Regions from separate parts of the Paenibacillus sp. LjRoot153 genome, predicted to be linked through region 2. Evidence: riboswitches for the same ligand, from Rfam matches in the RefSeq annotation. Region 2 holds a riboswitch; the other holds the start of a gene.
The links. Region 2 has a riboswitch for FMN ahead of ACSQ8P_RS07730 (DMT family transporter). Riboswitches for the same ligand answer to the same signal wherever they lie in the genome.
Positions count from the first base shown of each region.

Region 1: another riboswitch for FMN. It lies ahead of ribD (bifunctional diaminohydroxyphosphoribosylaminopyrimidine deaminase/5-amino-6-(5-phosphoribosylamino)uracil reductase RibD); the one in region 2 lies ahead of ACSQ8P_RS07730 (DMT family transporter).

Region 1 is NZ_CAXUQH020000001.1:5,093,476-5,104,009, reverse strand. It holds gene lysA (diaminopimelate decarboxylase) at 1-3, shown strand, start outside; gene ACSQ8P_RS22205 (peptidylprolyl isomerase) at 121-552, shown strand; gene ACSQ8P_RS22200 (hypothetical protein) at 1,186-2,370, shown strand; FMN riboswitch at 2,537-2,716, shown strand; gene ribD (bifunctional diaminohydroxyphosphoribosylaminopyrimidine deaminase/5-amino-6-(5-phosphoribosylamino)uracil reductase RibD) at 2,950-4,059, shown strand; gene ribE (riboflavin synthase) at 4,076-4,747, shown strand; gene ACSQ8P_RS22185 (bifunctional 3,4-dihydroxy-2-butanone-4-phosphate synthase/GTP cyclohydrolase II) at 4,764-5,993, shown strand; gene ribH (6,7-dimethyl-8-ribityllumazine synthase) at 6,059-6,529, shown strand; gene ACSQ8P_RS22175 (site-2 protease family protein) at 6,529-7,170, shown strand; gene ACSQ8P_RS22170 (segregation and condensation protein A) at 7,187-7,978, shown strand; gene scpB (SMC-Scp complex subunit ScpB) at 7,962-8,567, shown strand; gene ACSQ8P_RS22160 (DUF2953 domain-containing protein) at 8,740-9,441, shown strand; gene ytfJ (GerW family sporulation protein) at 9,569-10,063, shown strand; gene ACSQ8P_RS22150 (TetR/AcrR family transcriptional regulator) at 10,116-10,534, opposite strand, start outside.
Region 2 is NZ_CAXUQH020000001.1:1,754,285-1,764,818, reverse strand. It holds gene ACSQ8P_RS07750 (carbohydrate ABC transporter permease) at 1-307, opposite strand, end outside; gene ACSQ8P_RS07745 (ABC transporter substrate-binding protein) at 361-1,692, opposite strand; gene ACSQ8P_RS07740 (glycoside hydrolase family 125 protein) at 1,777-3,087, opposite strand; gene ACSQ8P_RS07735 (GntR family transcriptional regulator) at 3,288-4,418, opposite strand; gene ACSQ8P_RS07730 (DMT family transporter) at 4,816-5,721, opposite strand; FMN riboswitch at 5,906-6,052, opposite strand; partial or broken gene ACSQ8P_RS07725 (SGNH/GDSL hydrolase family protein) at 6,204-7,279, opposite strand; gene ACSQ8P_RS07720 (hypothetical protein) at 7,386-9,860, opposite strand; gene ACSQ8P_RS07715 (L-fucose/L-arabinose isomerase family protein) at 9,857-10,534, opposite strand, start outside.

The DNA of each region.
Region 1 (10,534 bases), 3.3 Mb from region 2:
TAATGGCATCATGAAAACAGCAGGAGGCCCCAGAGTTACGCAGGGTTCCTCCTGCTGTTTGTGTAATGCAGTCATTCATAGTAGAATAAGATATTATTTCCTAAAGGAGTGAACCACATAATGGCCAAACAAGCAAAAATTCAACTAGCAGGTGGCGGAGAGGTTGTTATCGATCTTTTTGAGAAAGATGCACCGAACACAGTCGCTAACTTTGAAAAACTAGCAAACTCTGGTTTCTACAACGGACTTGTTTTTCACCGCGTAATCCCAGGATTCGTAGCACAAGGTGGTTGCCCAACTGGAACAGGAACTGGTGGCCCTGGCTACCAAATCAACTGTGAAATCAACCCGAACAAACATGAGCGCGGCTCCCTAGCAATGGCGCATGCTGGTCGTAACACAGGCGGAAGCCAATTCTACATCGCTTACCAACCGCAACCACATTTGGATGGCGGACACACAGTGTTCGGTAAAGTATCCAAAGGTATGGAGCTTGTTGATGCATTCAAAGGCAAAGACAAAATGGAAAAAGTAGAAGTTGTAGAAGTATAATTGCTGTAATGCGAACTGCTCAGACTTAGGTCTGGGCAGTTTTTGTGTTTGTGCGTAATGCGAGGGGCTGATTAGCCAAATAGATGGATTTTCTGTAGTTAATTACTTGGATTACTAGATGAAAAATAAACTAGATGGATTTCCTGTAGTTAATTTCAGGCATTTTCAGCGAAATGAGAGAATGGAGGAGAATTAACTACATATTATCCATTTAAGTGAAAAATTTGATGGAATTCTTCAGGATTAGCTGTATATTTTTCAGGTAAATTGAGATATGTAGAAAGTGGACTCTGCACCTTAGACCGTTCGAAACCTCAAAACCCCAAAACCTTAGCTACTCAGCAAACCAACACCTCATCAACATCTCAACAACTTAGGACCATCTCAGTACTCCAGCAGCAAGCCATTTCCTCAGAACTTAGGGTTATTCAGCCCCTCAACAACAAGCCCCCCAGCACCTCCTCCAACGCAAATAAACCCAATCCAACTCTGCCAATGTTACTCCGGCTCGATAAGTGGTTGAATGAGACATGAATCATGGGAATTCGCGTGTAATATCTAGTCAAGCAGAACCTATCTGAACACGGATACGTCAAACATAAAAAGGGAATACGTAAGAAAGGTGATGTCCTTTTGAAAAGGAATGGGTTGAGGTATTTAGGAGCAGGTATAGGGATTGTTATGCTATGTTTATTAACTTTGGCAGGTAGAGAACGTCCAAAGTTCCCGGTTCACAACTCACAAAATGTGGCATTGATCTTGGATGTAGACGCAGCTAATCCGTCCTCAGAAACGGTGAGGCGACCTTTGCTTGATCAGCTTAGAATAGAGCTTAACCAATTACATGAACCTATTCGTGATATGACCGATTGGCTTCAAACACGGGTCGTGCCATACGATTCCGAAAAAGAGCCTTTAAACGTCATCCAGACAGATCTGGATAAAGATGGTGTTTCGAATGAATGGGTATCTGTGTTGGTTGAGGATATTCTAGATAACCAAACAGGCGTGGTACAGGCACGAAAGTCATATGGGGTTGTTATTGATTTTAAGGAAGGCCAATTCACACTCCAAAGTTTGAATTTTTCATCCGAAAATAACGGCCGAACAAAGGTAATGACCATTAATGACCTTACAGGTGATAGCAAACCTGAGATCGTTTGGGTTTCTACAAACAGTGGAGCGCACACCAATTTTTCCTCATATGCTGTGTCTTCATGGTTAGGCGGAACACTTGAAACATACGTAGGAACAGCTGTGATAGCCAGTGTATCCAAAGCGGAAATTCGAGAGAGGAAGCTAGAGCTGTCAGGTGGGTTAATCGGTTCTGTTGGAGCCGGACCATGGCAGAAGGAATTCAGGGAGTCGTATGCTATTGTTGAAAATAAGCTAAAGAGGACGGGGCGAGTCTATGTGCAATCACCTACACCGTATCACCGACTGATAAGCGGAATGTGGGCTGAATCGCACGGATACCGGGAGCAAGCGTTACGTGATTATTCAGAAGCCGTCGAGATGCAAGCTACGTCTTACCAAGATTATGCTTTTATTTTTGAAGGCGAGTGGGTACAGGGTGGAATAAATCCCGATAAGGAAGCTGAATTCGACCGTACGATCAAACGTTTCTCACAACTACGGAAGGAACTTTTAACAGAGGTGTCCAGAGGTGTTGACCCTCAAAACGCTTGCTTATCGGCAAAGAAGAAAGCTGGTTTCGACAAGGTTTGGTTGACATACCTGAATGCACCTGCTGGCTATGCGAATCCTCATTGGGAAGAAGGAACGATTTGTTCGGATATAGCGTTGTTAGAACTATGAATTCATGGTGAAATCAAGAACGGTGATCCCCAAAGCCATTAATTCCGACAAGTTTTATCAGAAAAAATGAAAAAAGACCTTGCAATTTTCATGTGTGAGTGATAAATTTTTGTGTAATAAAGAAATTAGTAGCTAAGGTTTAGTTATTAATCTCTTATATAGTATGCAAAACCTTCGGGGCGTGGTGAAATTCCACACCGGCGGTGATTCGTATCATGTACATGTACATGGTTGCGATCAGTCCGTGACCCGTTGTGAAGCTAGCGGTACCTGACAACAGCTTCGCTACGGTTGACCTGGTGGAATTCCGGGACCGACAGTATAGTCTGGATGGGAGAAGGAAAATGCGAATGCCAATTCGCTAGCATGCTTGTTCATTTTTTTCACATTAAAATAAATTCGGCAGGTCTGTCCAAAGTGGCTACTTCGTCGGTATTGTTTGATTTGATCAAAAATGTGACAAGCGTAATAGCTGAAGTTTATTCGTGTTATCTAAACAATCTCTGGCCCCCATCCGTAAGCGGAAGGGGCTTTTTTGCATTAGAATCTAGGATTGGATTAAGAAGGCGGTGAACATCCATGCAGCTGTTGAACGATGAAACCTATATGAGACTTGCGCTTCAGATGGCGGAGAGTGCACTCGGACAAACGGGAATTAATCCTGTAGTTGGCTGTGTTCTTGTCAAAGAGGGCCGCATTGTCGGCATGGGTGCACATCTGAAACGCGGAGAGGGTCATGCAGAGGTCCTGGCGTTGCGCATGGCGGGCGATGAAGCAAAAGGAAGTACAGCTTATGTGACCTTGGAGCCCTGCAGTCATTATGGCAAAACACCACCGTGCAGCGACCGCCTCATCAAAGCTGGTGTGACTCGTGTAGTTGTTGCTACGACGGATCCGAATCCGCTTGTGGCTGGGACGGGAATCGCAAAGCTACGCGCGCATGGATTGGAAGTGAGTGTAGGCTTGCTAAGTGAAGAATCCGCGAAGCTGAACGAGGCTTTCAACAAATTCATCGTCTCGCGTATGCCTTTTGTGACTATGAAGACTGCGAGCACTCTTGATGGCCGCATCGCTTCCAAAACTGGCGACAGCAAGTGGATTACATCCGCGGAGTCGCGAGCTTTTGTTCACACCCTGCGCCATCGGCATCAGGGCATCCTCGTCGGCGTCCAGACGATCATCGCCGACGACCCGCAGCTGAGCACGCGCGGCGACGTACCGGCTGTGCAGCCGGTACGCATCATCGCGGACTCGCAGCTGCGAGTCCCGCTCGGCGCCCGCGTGCTCACCGAGCAGGATCGTCAGCCGACGATCCTGCTCGCGAGCGCACAGGCGCCCGCAGAGCGGCGTGCCGCGCTGGAAGCGCGCGGCATCACGGTCCTCACCTGCGGCGACGGCCCGCAGGTGGACCTGACGCTCGCCATGCAGCAGCTCGGCGAGCGAGAGATCGGATCCATCCTCCTCGAGGGTGGAGGCCGCTTGAACGGCGCCATGCTGGAGCGGCGCCTGATTGATAAGCTGGTGCTGATGTTTGCGCCGAAAATTATCGGCGGGGGCCAGGCAGCACCTGTGAACATCCACTTCGACGGCTACGCGAAGATGGATGACGCCATTACGCTCGACCGAATGCGTGTCGAGCAATTCGGACCGGATGTTTGTATCACCGGTTATCCGTTGTATAAGAGCTAGAGGATGGAGGAGTGGCATGTTTACCGGCATTGTAGAAGAAATCGGCCACATGCGCCGCATTCATAGTGGAGGGCAAGCCATGGTGTTGACCATTGGCGCCAAAAAAATACTGGAAGATGTCCATTTAGGTGACAGTATTGCCGTTAATGGCGTGTGTCTCACAGTCATTTCGTATGATAGTGATTCCTTCTCCGTTGATGTGATGCCTGAAACGTATCGGAAAACGAATCTTCGGAAGCTTCAATCCGGCACACGTGTGAATTTGGAGCGGGCGATGGCTGCGAATGGCCGATTTGGCGGACATATTGTCCAAGGTCATGTGGATGCCACAGCAACGATCCTTTCCCGCATACCCGAAGAGAATGCAGTTGTTTACCGGTTCGCACCGGAGAATCCGCATATTTTCCGCTACATCATTCCTGGCGGATCCATCACGATTGATGGTATAAGTTTAACGGTTGTAGATGTCACAGAAAACGATGTTTCCGTTTCGATTATCCCGCATACCCTTGCGCAAACTGTTCTCCACGACAAAAAAGCCGGAGATACAGTCAACATTGAATGCGATGTTCTTGGCAAATATATGGAACGACTGCTCAAATTTGGTCCTTCTGAGACTGCTGTTCACGGAGAGCCTAAGAAAAGTAAGCTGACCGCAAGCTTTTTAGCAGATAATGGCTTTATGTAAGTTAGGAGAGGTGCATATGACACAACCCATTCGATTTAATAAGATTGAAGAAGCTCTTGAAGATCTGAAATTAGGTAAAGTAATTATTGCGGTAGATGATGAGGATCGGGAAAACGAAGGTGATTTTATCGCGCTTGCTGATAAAACAACTCCTGAAGTGATCAACTTCATGATTAAAGAAGGGCGTGGCCTTGTCTGCGCACCGATCACCGAAGAGAGAGCCAAGGAACTTGATTTGCCGCCTATGGTGGTACGGAACACCGATTATCACGGCACAGCCTTCACAGTTTCCGTTGATCATACCGATACAAGTACAGGGATTTCTGCTCATGAGCGTTCCAGAACAATTCAAGGCTTAATCGATCCGTCGACGAAGCCGCAGGATTTCCGCAGACCAGGTCACATTTTCCCTTTGATCGCAAAAAAAGGCGGTGTACTTCGCAGAGCAGGCCATACAGAAGCAACGATCGATTTAGCTATTCTTTGTGACTCATATCCAGCTGGCGTTATTTGTGAAGTCATTAAAGAAGATGGCACGATGGCTCGTGTGCCCGACCTGATGGAGATTGCCGCGAAGCATGAACTTTGCATCATTACGATTCAAGACCTTATCCAGTATCGCAATCAACAAGAAAAGTTGGTGAAGCGCGAGGTTGAGGTGGATCTGCCAACGGATTTCGGTACGTTCAAAGCGATTGCTTATACGAATCAATTGGATGACAAGGAACACGTAGCCTTAGTTAAGGGGACAATTGATCCTTCCAAACCTACCTTGGTGCGTGTCCATTCCGAGTGTTTGACAGGTGATGTGTTTCATTCTCATCGTTGTGATTGCGGTCCACAGCTGGATGCTGCACTAAAACAGATTGATGAAGAGGGCAATGGTGTATTATTATATATGCGACAGGAAGGTCGCGGCATCGGTTTAATCAATAAATTGAAGGCATATGTCCTCCAAGAGCAGGGATTAGACACCGTAGAAGCGAATATTAAGCTTGGATTTGCTCCAGATCTTCGTGATTATGGCATTGGTGCTCAAATTCTCAAAGATCTTGGCATCTCAAAACTTCGTTTATTAACGAATAATCCACGTAAAATCAAAGGCTTAGAAGGCTATGGTCTTGAAGTGGAAGAACGCGTTCCGATTCAAATGGAGAGTAAGAAAGATAACCTTTCTTATTTGCAAACCAAGCAACAGAAGCTAGGCCACATGCTTGAATTCAAAGACGTAGGCAAGGGCATTTAATTTTTTAGTGTGAATTAGTGTAGATCACATTCCAATACGCTTCAACAGAAAGGGAGATTCTTACCATGGCAACGATTTATGAAGGACATTTAATTTCGCAAAATTTAAAATACGGGATCGTCGTAGGACGGTTCAATGAGTTTATTACTTCCAAACTACTGGGCGGCGCACAAGACGCGCTTAAACGTCACGGTGTGGATGAAAGTGAAATTGACATCGCTTGGGTTCCAGGCGCATTTGAACTTCCTCTTATCGCGCAAAAAATGGCGGAGAGCGGCAAGTATGATGCTGTCATTACCCTTGGTGCTGTGATTCGCGGATCAACTCCGCATTTTGATTATGTGTGCAGCGAAGTGGCCAAAGGTGTTTCGGCAATTAACTTGAAAACGGGAATTCCTACAATCTTTGGTGTATTAACAACAGACTCCATTGAGCAAGCCGTTGAACGCGCAGGTACGAAAGCAGGCAATAAAGGCTGGGAAGCTGCCGTAACTGCGATTGAAATGGCGAATTTAACGAAGCAATTCTCTTCCTAATGCTGGCTTATTATCATTTAGAAACACTGCTGCCGCGGCTGTTTGCTTTCCTAATCGCTATGACCCTGCATGATACAGCGCATGCTGGGGTCGCTTGGCTGCTTGGAGATCGAACAGCTCGTGATGGCAAACGATTTTCGCTTAACCCCTTGGCGCATCTAGACGTCTTGGGGTTGGCGATGATCGTCTTTGGGCCTTACGGCTGGTCGAAGAAAATACCGGTCGATCCGGAACGTTTTCCCAAGAATAAAAAACTATCACATACATTTGTCTATCTAGCTGGGCCTTTCACGAATCTTATGCTTGTTCTGTTTTTTTGGTGGCTATACTTTTACTTACCTGCACTTCTTGGTGCAGCAACTGAATCGCTCGTCGTGGAACAATGGCGTGTTTATTTGCAATATTGTGTTATCGTTAACTTAATGATTGGACTCATTCATTTGTTACCGCTCTATCCGCTTGATGGATGGTATATATGGAGAGGACTTGTTTCAACTCCGCAACAGCGATGGCTGGACAGACAAGAGATGAAAGCACTTATTCTTGTAATCGTTTTAATGGTCACCCCGATTGGACAATGGGCGCTCAGCGGAATTTATCCATACGCCGTACAGGTAATCATGCATCTTTATTCACTATGACAAGGGGAAGAACGACATGAAAGTTACATATAAGTTGGAAGCATTTGAAGGCCCCCTTGATCTATTGCTTCATTTGATTGATAAAAATGAACTCGACATTTACAATATTCCGATCAAAGAAATTACAGATCAATATCTTGGGTATGTACAAGCAATGCAGGAGTTGGAGTTAGATATTACGAGTGAGTTTCTAGTTATGGCTGCTACTCTGCTCTCCATCAAAAGCAAGATGCTCTTACCTAAGCCGCCTGTCATTGAATTTGACGAATATTTTGATGATATGGATGATTCGTTAGACCCGCGCGCCGAGCTCGTTGCGAAGCTGATTGAATATCGGAAATATAAATCGATTGCTGATATGCTTCGTGACAAAGAGGTGGAGCGCAGCCTCGTTTACACGCGTGAACCCGAGGATTTAACGCCGTATCTGCCGGATCTTCAAGAGAACCCGGTGGAAGGGTTAGATGTTGCTGATTTACTGATTGCTTTTCAGCGTACGCTGCGCAAGTTGGCGAACAGGAACGTCGTTGCTAGGATCAGACGGGATGAGATTTCGGTTAAGGATCGCATTCGTGAGGTTGTTGATTTGCTTAAAATAAAAGGTGGTAAGCTGTTATTTTCCAAGCTATTCGATTATGAGATGACACGCGAAGAAATTGTCGTTACCTTTCTAGCTATCCTTGAGTTGATGAAAATGAAGAAAATCACTTGCTACCAAAATCAGCTTTTTGAAGATATCGTCATTCAAGCCAAAGAGGAGGGAACAGACCTTGACACTCAACTTCCAACAGATGAAATCGATTATTGAAGGACTTCTCTTCGCCTCTGGCGACGAAGGACTAGATCTCAAGCAACTTGCTGAAGTGATGGAACTTGATGCCTATGTGATTAAAGATCTGCTGAAAGATATGCGAACAGATTTCAAACGTAAAGGGCGCGGCGTTCAAATAGTAGAGGTTGCAGGTGGATACCAGCTCACTACATTGGCTGAGCATGCTCCGTATTTTGAAAGGCTTGCTTATACGCCATCACGTTCCTCACTCTCTCAAGCTGCTCTTGAGACGTTATCCATCGTTGCATATAAACAACCTATTACACGCGTTGAGATCGAAGAGATCCGCGGCGTGAAGTGTGATCGAGCGCTTGCTACATTAACAGGTAAGGACTTGATTACAGAGGTCGGACGTGCAGATGCAGTGGGTAGACCAATCTTATATGGAACGTCCAAACAATTCTTAGAATATTTTGGTTTAAGCTCGATTCAAGAATTGCCAGACTCTGCTAACTTCCAAGGTAATTTTGATTTGGAAGAAGAAACACGCATGCTATTCGATCGCTTAAACGGGGACCAGAAACAATTGACCCTGGACGATGTGAGTGACGAACAGTCAGATTAGGGAATGTCAGGTTAAAGCTTATCCATACATGCATTTCATTTCCTTTTAGAGGTCATACTAACTCCACCTGCGAGAATTCATCTTGCACGTGGAGTTTTTTTTATAGCGAAATGTATCGCATCTGTCGATGAAGGACGGTGTCATCTTTATTTTGACTAAGGAGGCGTAAGTGTTGCTGTGGATTGGATTGGCCGTCTTGTTTGTCATCATTGCCATTATCGTTGTGCTAAGCAGCTTTATGCGCGGTGAGTTTTATTTCTCCCGGGTAAAAGATAATGATACGCTTTCCGTGGAGATGCGAGGGTTGTTTGGGCTCGTTCGATATCGTTATGTCATCCCGATCATTCAATTCAAAGGTTTCACCCAAGGGATATTAATTAAGTCAGAAAAAGTGACCCAACATAACGCAAAGCTGAAAGATGAGACGCGAGATCATATTACCAAAGAAAAAGTCATCGCCTTTTACAGGGAAGCCAAAGATATCCTTATACATACGCTGAATTTATATGGCTGGATGAAGCAAACTTTGGCTAAAGTGGAGTGCACAGAGTTGAAATGGATAACACGTGTAGGGCTAGGCGATGCGCCAGAAACAGCAATTACGACAGGCGCTGTGTGGGGGATTAAATCATCGCTGCTCGGTTTCACGATTCGATATGTGAAGCTAATTGCGAAGCCGCGCGTAGATGTTATACCGCAATATAATGAAAAGCAATTTGCAACGGAGTTTCGATTTGCTGGTCGAATACGGGTATGGTTTGTTGTGATAGCTGGCATACGATTGTTGTATCGAGCTGCTAAAATCAAAGGAGGTATTCGAAGCTGGATCCAACTCGCATTGAAGGCGAGAGCTAAATTTAAACCAGCATCGTGAGTTTTACATAACCCCATTTCAAAAGGGGCATTCTAGAACTGAACCATGATTATTCTTTAGAGCTCTTGATGCTTGAGCTTTCGATGCCAGAAACGTATGGTGAAAAACGCGAAGGAGGAATATGAAGATGTCTGAACACCCGATTCAAGGCCTCATGAAAGTCGCCATGGAAAATATAAAAGAAATGGTCGACGTAAACACAATTGTCGGTGACCCGGTTGAAACGCCAGACGGTAGTGTTATTATGCCGATCTCCAAAGTCGGATTTGGTTTCGCCGCAGGCGGTAGCGAGTTTGTGACAGACTCAGAGATCGAAATCGAAGGCGGGGCAATGAACCGAGGCGATGCGCTTAATGCTAAAGTAGCTCTACCCTTCGGTGGAGGTAGCGGCGGCGGGGTATCGATTACGCCAATTGCTTTCCTTGTTGTTGGTAAGAATGGCGTGAAGGTCGTACCGTTAGATAATCAAACGCATATTCTGGAGCGCCTAATTGATTCTGCGCCGCAGGTCGTGGACAAGATTCAGAGTATGATCAAAGGCATGTCAGCGAAGTCGCCAGCAACAACAACTGGTGCGAATACTAGTGTCACCAATATTGAGAATCAGAATTTTATTGTGTAGTCTCTTGTCATTATGAGCTGTCCTTTGAGGACAGCTTTTTTCTATGGGCATTTCAATCGTGAGAGCTTCTTACGACCGTTTTGGCAGAGGTGGGACGCCAGTTAATCAGTTTGATCAGTTGATCCTGCATATAGGAAGGTGAATATTTGAATTCACTTTCAATCCAGTGAAAAATAAGGCCAAGCAAGGCGTGAATCGAATAAATGCTCAGCAATTCTTGATCTATTTCGTTATCTTGATCAGGGTAGAATAGTTCTTCTTGTGTTATCTTTTTTAAGGCACTAAACATGGTTTCCTTCAGCTTGGGAAGTACGTCACTTTTCATTAGTGTGGTATAAATAGCGGAATTCTGAAAAAAGTGATCAAATATCATAACTGATTTAGCAGGTAGTTCTTGAATACGAAATACTTCAACATGTTCATACGGCGCACGGAAGGATTGAAGTAATTGCCCAGTTAAATTGGAAATAA
Region 2 (10,534 bases):
CGATGCGTTTGCGCATAAAGAGGACAGCCATGGATAAGGAGATCGCAATATTCAATGGAATATAAAGCACCGAATAGAACAAGACATTTTTCAATGTTGTCCAAAAAGTGGGATCATCCACCAGTCGCTTATAGTTTTCCAAGCCAACAAAATCATTTTTACTCACAATGTCATAATTCGTGAAGCTGAGATACAACGCCATAATCACAGGAATGACGGTAAATATGACAAATAGGAATATTGTCGGCGTAATGAAAAAGTATCCCATCCTAGCTTGATGCCGGCTAAGCTTACTGACCGATGCCATAGAATTCCTCCTTACAAGAAAGGGGAAGGATCACCTTCCCCATGTGCGTCTATTTACTTTCCTACCGCGTTCTGATCGAGCAGCTTATCCCCTTGCTCTTGCCCCTTCTTCAAGGTTGTTGCCGCATCCTGCTTACCTTGGACGAATAGATCCAGATTCGGCATCAGCCCATCCACTTCCATGACGGAATAGCCAGGATGCTGTGGACGAATCTTCGCGAATTCCAATGTATCCATGAATGGCTTCCAGTTCGGATCATCTTTAAAGAACGGATCCTGCATTGCTGGCTTGAAGCCAGGCAAGTTCATGCTGGTTTTCGCCCAAAGAAGCGCATTGTCTTTATTCGCTAACCACCATTTCTCAAATTCCCATGCCTCATCTTTGTGCTTAGAGCCAGCAGGGATTACGAGACCGAAGCCGCCCATGACGCTTCCTTTGCCACCGCTAGGTCCAGTTGGTGGAGGAACAACACCGAAATCAAGTTCTTTGCCATATTTCTTATACGTGGACAGCATCCAAGGACCTGTATAGGTCATCGCTACTTTCCCCGTTACGAAGGCATCTGTGCCTTCCCCTAAGCCTTTTTCAAAACCAACTTTATATACCTTATCTTTGTTGATCAGTTTATCCCAGAAATCTAGCACTTGCTTGCCCTGATCATTATTGAAGTTCGTTTTCTTCAAATCGCTTGTTACCATAGAGCCGCCTGCTTGCTGCAGCCACATATTGAACAGACCATTATCGTTCATCGACATCCCGGAGCGAACCAGTTTATCGCCTTCCCATACGGTTAACTGCTTCGCCGCATTCTCCAGCTCTTCCCATGTTTTCGGCGGTTGCAGCCCTTTTTCAGCGAATAACTTTTTATTATAAAAGAGTGCTCTCGCATCAACTGTTAAAGGAAGACCGTACAATTTATCGCCGGAAGACAGTTCTTTTAAGGCTTCATCATAGTAATCGGTACGCTTAATGTTATCTCTCTTCATATATTCATCAATTGGATGAAGGACATTTTTGGAGGCGTACAGGGAGGTCCGCCATCTATCCCAGAACATCACATCCGGTGATCCGCCCGAGGTCGCTGCTGTCAGAAACTTTGTAATCATATCTTCCTGAAGCACGTATTTCACTTTGATTTTGTCTTGTGATTTATTGAAAGCATCAGCCATCATGACGAACTGCTTTTCTCCTTCACCACCCCAGTCACCCCAGAATGTGATTTCTACAGGAGCTTTGGCTGCAGGAGCTGTTGTTGTAGAAGCTGCTGGGGCTGTTGTGCCCTCAGGCTTCGTACTTGCTACTGTGTCTGTGTCGGTTTTGGACGTACAGGCTGCTAAGCTAAGCGTTAGTGTAACAGCGGTTATCACAGTCATCCATTTTTTCATGATTCTTCCTCCCTTTTATATGAAACAATAAGAATAAGTGCCTCAATATTATGTTAGAAGGGGTTACCCCCGCATAACCTAGCATCATTGCCGAACTATTTTCATAATCGAAAGACCACACACATCCAACACTAACTCACTAAACATGGCGTTTGCCCAGGAAAACCAAGGTCGCGTATACTTCGACGGATCATCTACGTGAAAGCCTTCATGCATGAATCCTGTTCCAGCATCTGTATCTGCCATGAGATCCAATAAGCGAAGCTTTTCTTCACGGCTAGAAGCCGTAAGCCCTTGAACAGCCAGTGCAATTGGCCATATGTAACGCTCTGGTGTATGCGGACTGCCAATGCCTTCAGCAACTTTTCCTGTATAAAAATAAGGATTTTCTTCGCTTAGTATGAAGCTCCGCGTACGCTGATAAGTAGGATCCGACAGTTCCGTGTAGCCTAAATACGGGATGGAGAGCAAGCTGGGAACATTGGCATCATCCATCAGATGATAGCCTCCGAGACCGTCTGTTTCGTAAGCGTACATAACGCCCAGCGTAGGATGATTGGTGGTTCCATATGATTCAATTCCGCTTCTAATTTCAGCTGCCAATTGAAAGGCCTCGGCACTAACCGTATGATCGTTCCAAACCTCATTTGCGATCTCGGCCAAATAGCCAAGCACTACGACGGCGAACATGTTGGATGGCACCAAATAACCATACGTACAAGCATCGTCACTAGGGCGAAAACCTGACCAAGTCATTCCGGTATAGCCAACTTCGCTGCCAAGTCCTTCTCTTGTTAGTGTATCTGTAGGTGGACAGTTCGACCGTTGGAAGCGATACGGGGAATGGGTTTCATGCGCTTGTTCTACTCGCCAAAGATGCAGAATGGAAAGAACGGCTGATCGAAAGTTATCGGTGAATTGGGAAGTTCGGCCTGTTACCTTCCATAACAAGTAACTAAGCTGAATGGGATAGCAGAGGGAATCAATTTCATATTTACGTTCCCAAATCCATGGGCTCATTTGTGTAAAGTCCTGTTGATGTCCTGCGCCATGGGGTTCTTTGTTGAAGGCATTCGCATACGGATCAAGCCCGATATACTGAACTTGCCGCTTTACGACACCCTCAATCATCTCGGCAATTTGAGGATCTTCTTTCGCTAGCAGCAGATATGTCCGAACTTGAGCCGAAGAATCGCGCAGCCACATAGCTGGTATATCGCCCGTTATCACGAACGTTGAACCATCTTCTAGCTGCCCAATCGTGGTTTGAAATGTATTTGCGAAGCATTCGCCAAACATATCAGCGAGCTTTGGCCGCTCGATCTTATGCAGCTCGTTCCTTACATGATCAATGAGATTACACATGGATGTCGGAAGCACAGAAGATTTGCTCATCGGGTGAACCATCTCCTTAACTTGGAAATAAACCGCTTACATTTATGATTATAGGCGACCTACGAACGTTATGTCAATATGTATTTATTATATTATTTGTATACCATTTAAATTGATTAATATATCATTATATAAAAAAGAGATTGCTAGGTTAGCAATCTCCGGTGTAGGCCTTGTGGATCGTTTATTTGTTGATCCGATCATTTTGCTGGACCTGTTGACTCTCCGATGATCAGCTTGGCATCCAAAGTTGTTTTATTGGACACTTTCTCACCGCGCTTTAGCTTGAGCACATTCTCAACAGCCAATTTGCCGATTTCATCTTCATTCTGAATCATGTGCGTAAAGCGATAGCCGCTGCCTAGCGTAGTTGGCGGACTATCGAAACAAAGGATAGAAATGTCCCCTGGTATCTGAAGTCCCATTTGTTCTACTGCTGCCTTGGCAAGCAAGGCTATATTATATTCCATCGCGAATAAAGCTGTAATGTGCGGATTGCTCCGCAAGTGCGCTTTGATCATCTCGATATCTTGATCCATGTTGGGTTGATGGAACGAATTCGGAAGCGTAGACGTAATGTCGTCTAACCACAAGGATCGATCCACGAGTACACCGCGTTCCGCATGAGCGCGAACGAAGCCTTCGATTCGATCTTCAATCGCCGTTGTATCCATCGGCGGCGGCGTAAGTAAGCAGATTTGCTTATGGCCCAAATCAAGCAAGTAATCCGTCCCTGTGCGCGCAGCACTGATGTTATCTGTACTGATCGAAGCCGCAGCTACCCCTTTGAGGTGACGGTCCACCAACACTAATGGGAATTGTTGAATGACTAGCTTCAGGATTTCCGCATTGTAGAACTCCCCTTGCGCAGGAAACACAATGATGCCATCCACACCTAATTCGAGAAACGAGCGAATCGCTTTCTCTTCATTCTCAGGCAAGCCGAAAGAGCGGCGCAGCACAAGGAAGCTATCGTTGTCGGCAGAGGCGCGCTCCATGCCGTAAATCATTTCCGTTCCGAACGTATTCCCGAAATCTGTGATGACAAGGCCAATCAGCGTATGTTTCGCCCGTGCTTCGGAGGACAAGACTTCCGCTGAAGGCTCGCCTTCCTCTGCGACAAAGGAGCCTTTGCCTGGCTTCCGGACGATCAGTCCAACTTCAGCCAGCATCTCCAGCGCTTTTTTACTCGTGATCCGGCTCACGTTATAGTCATCAGCCAATTCCTTCTCAGATGGAACGCGGTCGCCAATGTTATATTTGCGTTGTAGAATCTCTTCACGCAGCGTTTCATATATTCGCTCATAAATGGGTCTTGAATCTGTCGACATTGCTCCCCACTCCCTACACCCAACTAAATGTTATATCATATATTGATATTAATATATCATGTTATACAGGTTTTGGAAAGATGGGAGTTGAGATGGGATCTACCTGCAGTTCGTTCTACTAGCCTCTAAACCGCTAACCCCATTTGGCAACTGAGGGTTAATGCTTTAGCATCAGTTGGTGCACCTAACTGGACTTTCTCCAGTTAATTTGTGGGGAATATGCCTATTTGTACAAATAAATGTATTTTCTCCAGTTAATTTCATCGTTTTGTAGCCTTTCAGCCGATTTCCCTGAAATTAACTACATGAAATCCATCTATTCGGCGAATTATGGTGAATACGTCAAAATTAACTGGAGTTTTTCCATTTATTCCATCGAACTCCGTCCACCGAGCCTCTATTTTTCCTTCTGGTTACTCTGCCGGCTCATAAACCACAGCGTTAACCAGATGAGTATAAAGCCAACTAGCTGACCAATCGTTAACTTTTGACCAAATACAAGCCAATTCATACAGACACCAACCGCAGGGAAGGCAAGTTCGGCTAGCGTTGCGAAGAACGCTTTGGTAGAAGATAAGCCTTTATAGTAAAGCAGCATGCTGAGCAGTCCTGGGAAAAAGGCTTGGAACAACAGGTTTACCGCGATCATCGTCAGCTCACTGCTCGAACCGTTCAACTGCCACTGGTCGCCACTTGCCAATAGCACTATCGTTAGTAGTGGAAGTGCCAGCAAGAACCGAAGTGAGGTCACCACAGGGAAATCCAGCTTTTTCTGAAGCAGGAATTTCCCCATCACCGTTGAGCCGCCCCATAAAACAGCTGCCAGAATAGAAAATAAGCAACTTATCGTACCTAAATCCTTCAAGCCCATACCAGGTAAACTGAGGCCGAACGTCAGCAAATACGTACCTAGCAGCGCTACCCCGATATAGGCAGAAAACTTCGATGGCAATGTCTCTTTGAGCAAAACACGAGCAAGAATGATTGCGAATAAGGGCTGTAATTTCTGCAAAAGCAAGATAGCATTGGCGCTTCCGTGAGAGAATGCCGCAGTGAACAGAATGGTGGCAATCGCCGATCCGCCCCAGGATATGAAGAGCAGCGCACCAATGACGGCAATGGATAGCTTACCTGTTAACGTTCGACGATACTTCATCAATACGGGCAGCGCGTAAATGGCTAGTAATACATGTTCAATGAATACAATTTGCGCCGAGGTAAAGCTTTTCAATAAAAGGATCCGAAATAGCGGATCCAGTCCCCACAGTGTGGCGCCAAGTGCCACATACCAGATCCCGCTCATACCACTTGTACGTAAGCCTTGAGATGCCGCACCTTTACTTCTAAACTTAACTACATTTTCCAATTCAAAAACCTCCTATTGAACGTTTTGAATTGAACCTTCATGAAGAAACAATGCCCCCGTCATTATAAACGGGGGCATTGACAAACAGACCTATTAAATTATCGAAATTTAAAAAGCTGTTCTTCACCTTCTCCCATCCGGACTATACCGTCGGCCTTGGAATTTCACCAAGTCAGTCCCAACCATTGCTGGCTGAGAGTCGCGGGCTTAGATACACACGGGTATCCTCACCGCCGGTAGGGAATTGCACCCTGCCCCGAAGGTTCATATTCGATTAAATGTATACTATCAGGTTACAGTTTGATTGGCAACCCTTGATTTATTGAATGCCACTATTCAACATTCACACCTCTAAAGCTGTTTCGGTATTCAAATAGTTGACCAAGGTCATCACCCAAGTAGTAATCCACCTATATGGCTCATATGTTCAGCACATCAAGGTCCTCTACAAGTAGTTTGCCAAAAATAGGGCTAAGTGCCTCCGCGATGCGAAAATAGCTTAAATCTGAAGGATGAATTTCGTCTACGGTGCAATCCTGGTAATCCGCTCCCAATAACTCTGCACCATCACAGAAGTGGAGATTAACATCCCCCTCCTGCTGCAATTGCTCAACAATTTCCCATTGAAGATGTCTACGTTCTTCGCGACGATGAAGCATGTTTTCGTCAAAAGCTTCCTTCGCTAATCGGATTTGTGAGATGACGAGAATAGGGACTTCAGGATGGCTGAGGCGATAAATCCGGATAAATTTCGGTAATGATTCCTGAAGCCGTTCTGTACTAGGCGTATTAGCTTCATAATCTAGAACAAGCAGCGCAGGTTCATCGATTTGGCTGATCAAATGGGCAAGCTCGGGCTCACCTTGAGCATTCCCGGAGAATCCGAGATTCACAATTTCAATCGGGAATTTCCGGCTTAGAATGTTGGAATAGCCATACCAGGCCTAGAGGCGCACGCTCCATGGGTGATGGAAGTTCCGTAAATAAGAACCCTCTTGTGGGTGGCAAAGCCGGGAAATCCGCCTACCGATGAAGAAGGAGCTAGACCTATCCAAATCTCCTTCACTCCCTGATATAGCGGGAGATTTAGTGTGATATCCCGCATTTGCCACGGCATTGATTCAAAGAGAGTGGATTCGTATTCATTTTTTAACTGATCAAAGCGAGTCGTATTTACATAAAGTTGATTTCCTGTCGTACCGACGTAGCAATCAACCCCACATTGACCTGTGGCGGGCATTTGGTACATGGTGGCCTTATCAGCCAAAATGACCCTCACAGAAAGCTTGGGTGAATCTGTCTGGAAACGAATCTGCACGCCAGCAGTAAAATTCGCGAGTCGATCTACCTCTGGTCGAATCCGATGGCTTGGTTGGAGTGGCAATCTTCGATATAGCCCGTCTTGTTCAAGCCAAGGCAACCCTGTGACCCGAAATGGCTCACTAAGAGGCGAGTGCCATTCCCAATCGGTATTGATATCCGCTACTATTTTCATGCTTTCATCTAGCTTCTCTATCTCGTTCTTCCTTGATGCACTCATCCATTGTCACCAGCCTTTCACATGACAGATTGTTTCATCTAGTATCTGATATATTAGACCATTACCATGATATATCAATTGTTCCGCTAATATTGGTTAGTAGTACGCGACCCCCTACAATTTTACCGGATAATTCCAAATAGTGTTCGCCATTCTTCACTTCGACGACTCCTGCTTGCAGCTGCGCAAGTGGCGGATAAATGGTCACATCTGCCTCAATAAGATTGTAAACACTAATATTACGAACAGTGCGTTTCTTCGATGTCGGAAAAGGTTGATGTTCCCTGGACAAGATGCGGGACAATTGTTTTTGATTCACAAATACGCGGCATTCATCATGAAACGTTCGATCAAGCGCATAAGTAGCTGTTCCTTCCCCAATCAGGGCTGATTGTCCGATGATGAGCGGAGCCCCATCTGGAAAGCGAAGCTGCAGCGTTACGGAAGTATCCTGTTTACAGCCTGTAAGAATGAACGCGTTGTCGCGCCTTGTGATGAACATAAGCGCAGGATGGGCATCTACTTCACTCTTCGTCTGGTAGAAGGAATAGCCGAATTCATGGAGCAGATAGCGCACTATAACTGAGCTATCCATTAACTCCTTCTCCTGCCGTACTGGTAGGTGCGTCACGCCTGCAGTTTGAAACGGCAGCGCCCCGCGTACCCAACCAATCCTTCCTCCGTCCCATTCAGGTAAGGCTCTAGTTAGTGTAAACGTACGCTCTAATCCATCCTGCTTCACTGTTGCATGTACTTGCGTAAATGGGTCAGCCGCATCATCCACGACCTCTTTCAACCCACCTCCGGAAATATGCGAGCTGATCTCAAGCAAATGAACCCCTTTTCCCCCCTGATGCTGATCACTTGTGATCGTATCTTCTGACAATGACAAGTTGACAGAGAAACTACCGTCAAGCTCATCCTCAGATCTGAGATTCAGCAGTTTACGTAGCGCCGGATCATCGACAGTGCCATAGAAAATGATCTTTCCTCCACGACGAATATACTCGATGATTCTCTGCGCTTTCTCCCCTTTGATCCAAAATGCCGATGTAAACAAGATCGTATCTTGAAGTTTTTGGATAGCATCGTCATGCATGGCGAAAAAGTCATCGGTGCTAAGTACCGTATTAAGCGGCAGCCCTTGGTTAATCGCGTTACGCACAAACCAATCATTGAAGAAAGCGTCACTCGAATGCTCGCCCGATTCAGCCATCGCTTCATGCATCTCTCGAAACGGGTACAACCAAATTAAGATCCCCGGCTGATCGGGCGCATCTTTGAAGGCCTTCTTGATATGAGGAATAACCTCCATCGGTACATCTTGATTTAGCTCGCCTTTTTCCGTATCTATGGTCAAAATTTCTACGATACCCGGGCTCTCCAGCTCCCCCTCAGCGTTAACTCTAGCAACAGTGAGCGGACAATAAATGTCATGCGGCTCCCGATCGTAGAGATCCCACCACGGATTTTGCCAGAACCAAGGATCATTGGCATAGAAGCGGTACGGGTAAGTCTGTCCCGGCAGCACAGCAATGCGCGACATGTAGCCTGTTAACTCCAGACCGAAATCGTAATTAAGAGCTCCCCAAGGCGAGTTCGGCGGCGGAAATTCGATATAGTTTCTCTCATACAGATCAAGTAAGGGAATACAGTCCTTGGCTAGATCCATGCCAGTTCCGTAGTTTGTCCCTCTGATTTCTGTCCGGTATTCCGGGCATTCTTGCTTGAATAGTTCCCAGAACGACAACATCTTAGTCGATAGCTCTTCATAGTCAGCCATCGCAAGCTGCGTGCCATCGTAATTGGCTCCCAGATACGTCCAAGGAAAGTACGACAGCGCAAATCCATTGGAAAACCAAATATAATCAAAGCCTAATGCAGGTAAAAAGCTTGCACACTGCCGCCCCAAAAACTGTCCAAACGCTGTACCCTCGGGAATGCCGTCAGGGTAAGTCGCATAAGCTACGTTATCTTCTTTAAGCTTCGACCAACCACATACGACTGTATAGTCCGCCTTCAGCGAGATGAACTGCCCGCCCACTTCGGCGCGATTGATTTCCGGGTGAAGCTTGTATTTAAAATCTGAGTAAGCAAATTCTGGTCCTGCGTCAAAGGTGGCTCCCACCTCTATGCGAATGCCGTAACGTTCTGCTGCAATCTTTTTAAATGATGCTATAATGAACTGCAAATCACCATAGGTGATTCTGGCTGTTTCGCTAATGTAAGGCTGGGCGATTCTTGGGTCTTTGTCGTCCTTGATATGTCCGAAATACTCCTCATTGGCGAATCCGATATAGCGAGCCCATTCGATCTCGCGCTGCAAATCACCGTCCCAGACTAGAATCTCGCTTCCGTCAGCGACCCACAGCAGCATGGAACAGCTTTCTGCCATGCCGATCAGAGGAAGCCACTGACGGATCGCTTCCGTACACACATCTTCGATGGCCTCAGGGGCCATACTCTTGAATGGCTTGAGGCTCATTTCCAGTGTGACTCTTTGCAAGGTATGTTTTGGTTTTACGGGTATTGTCATACGATTTCCACCTCAATGCCTAGTACTTTGGCAACGTTACGGATCTTCGAACTCACGTGCCCCACGCCAAGTGCAAAGTGATGAGTAGGACCTGCCGAACACCATCTTTCCACGAATTCTGCAACACTGTAATTAAATTTACAGCGTGTATTCGTGTTTCCTGTCTGTGGAATTTCTCCTTTGATGGATTCGCCTTCCGTGGCGATCATTTTGAATTTGCCGTTAGCGGTTTGTGAAATACTGAGCAAAGTAACAGGGCCTGATTTAATGCTGAATTCGACGCCGATTCCCGAACCGCTTTTGCCATGAAACAGATCCAATCCGCGAATGATCGGCTGCCCGTCGCTAATCTTGATGTTGTGCGGCCCATCATGTCCGACCAGCACAATCTCATCGACGAAATCGCAGGGATGCAGCTCCGCGAACGAACCCCCTGCATCAAGACGATCCATAATTAACATCGCTGCGCACGTCTTCAAATCGGCTTCTCCGGCAAGCGGAACCCCTTTGCCTGTCAACAGTGAGTTACCGAGCACCATATTCGATCCGATTCGTTCATATTCATTATTGTCGAGACCCCGGTAATAATAGGCCAGGCCTGTTAATCCATATTCCAAAATCAACTTATCCAGTCCAACCGCGACCTTAGCAGACCATTCCAAATCCTCCTGCTT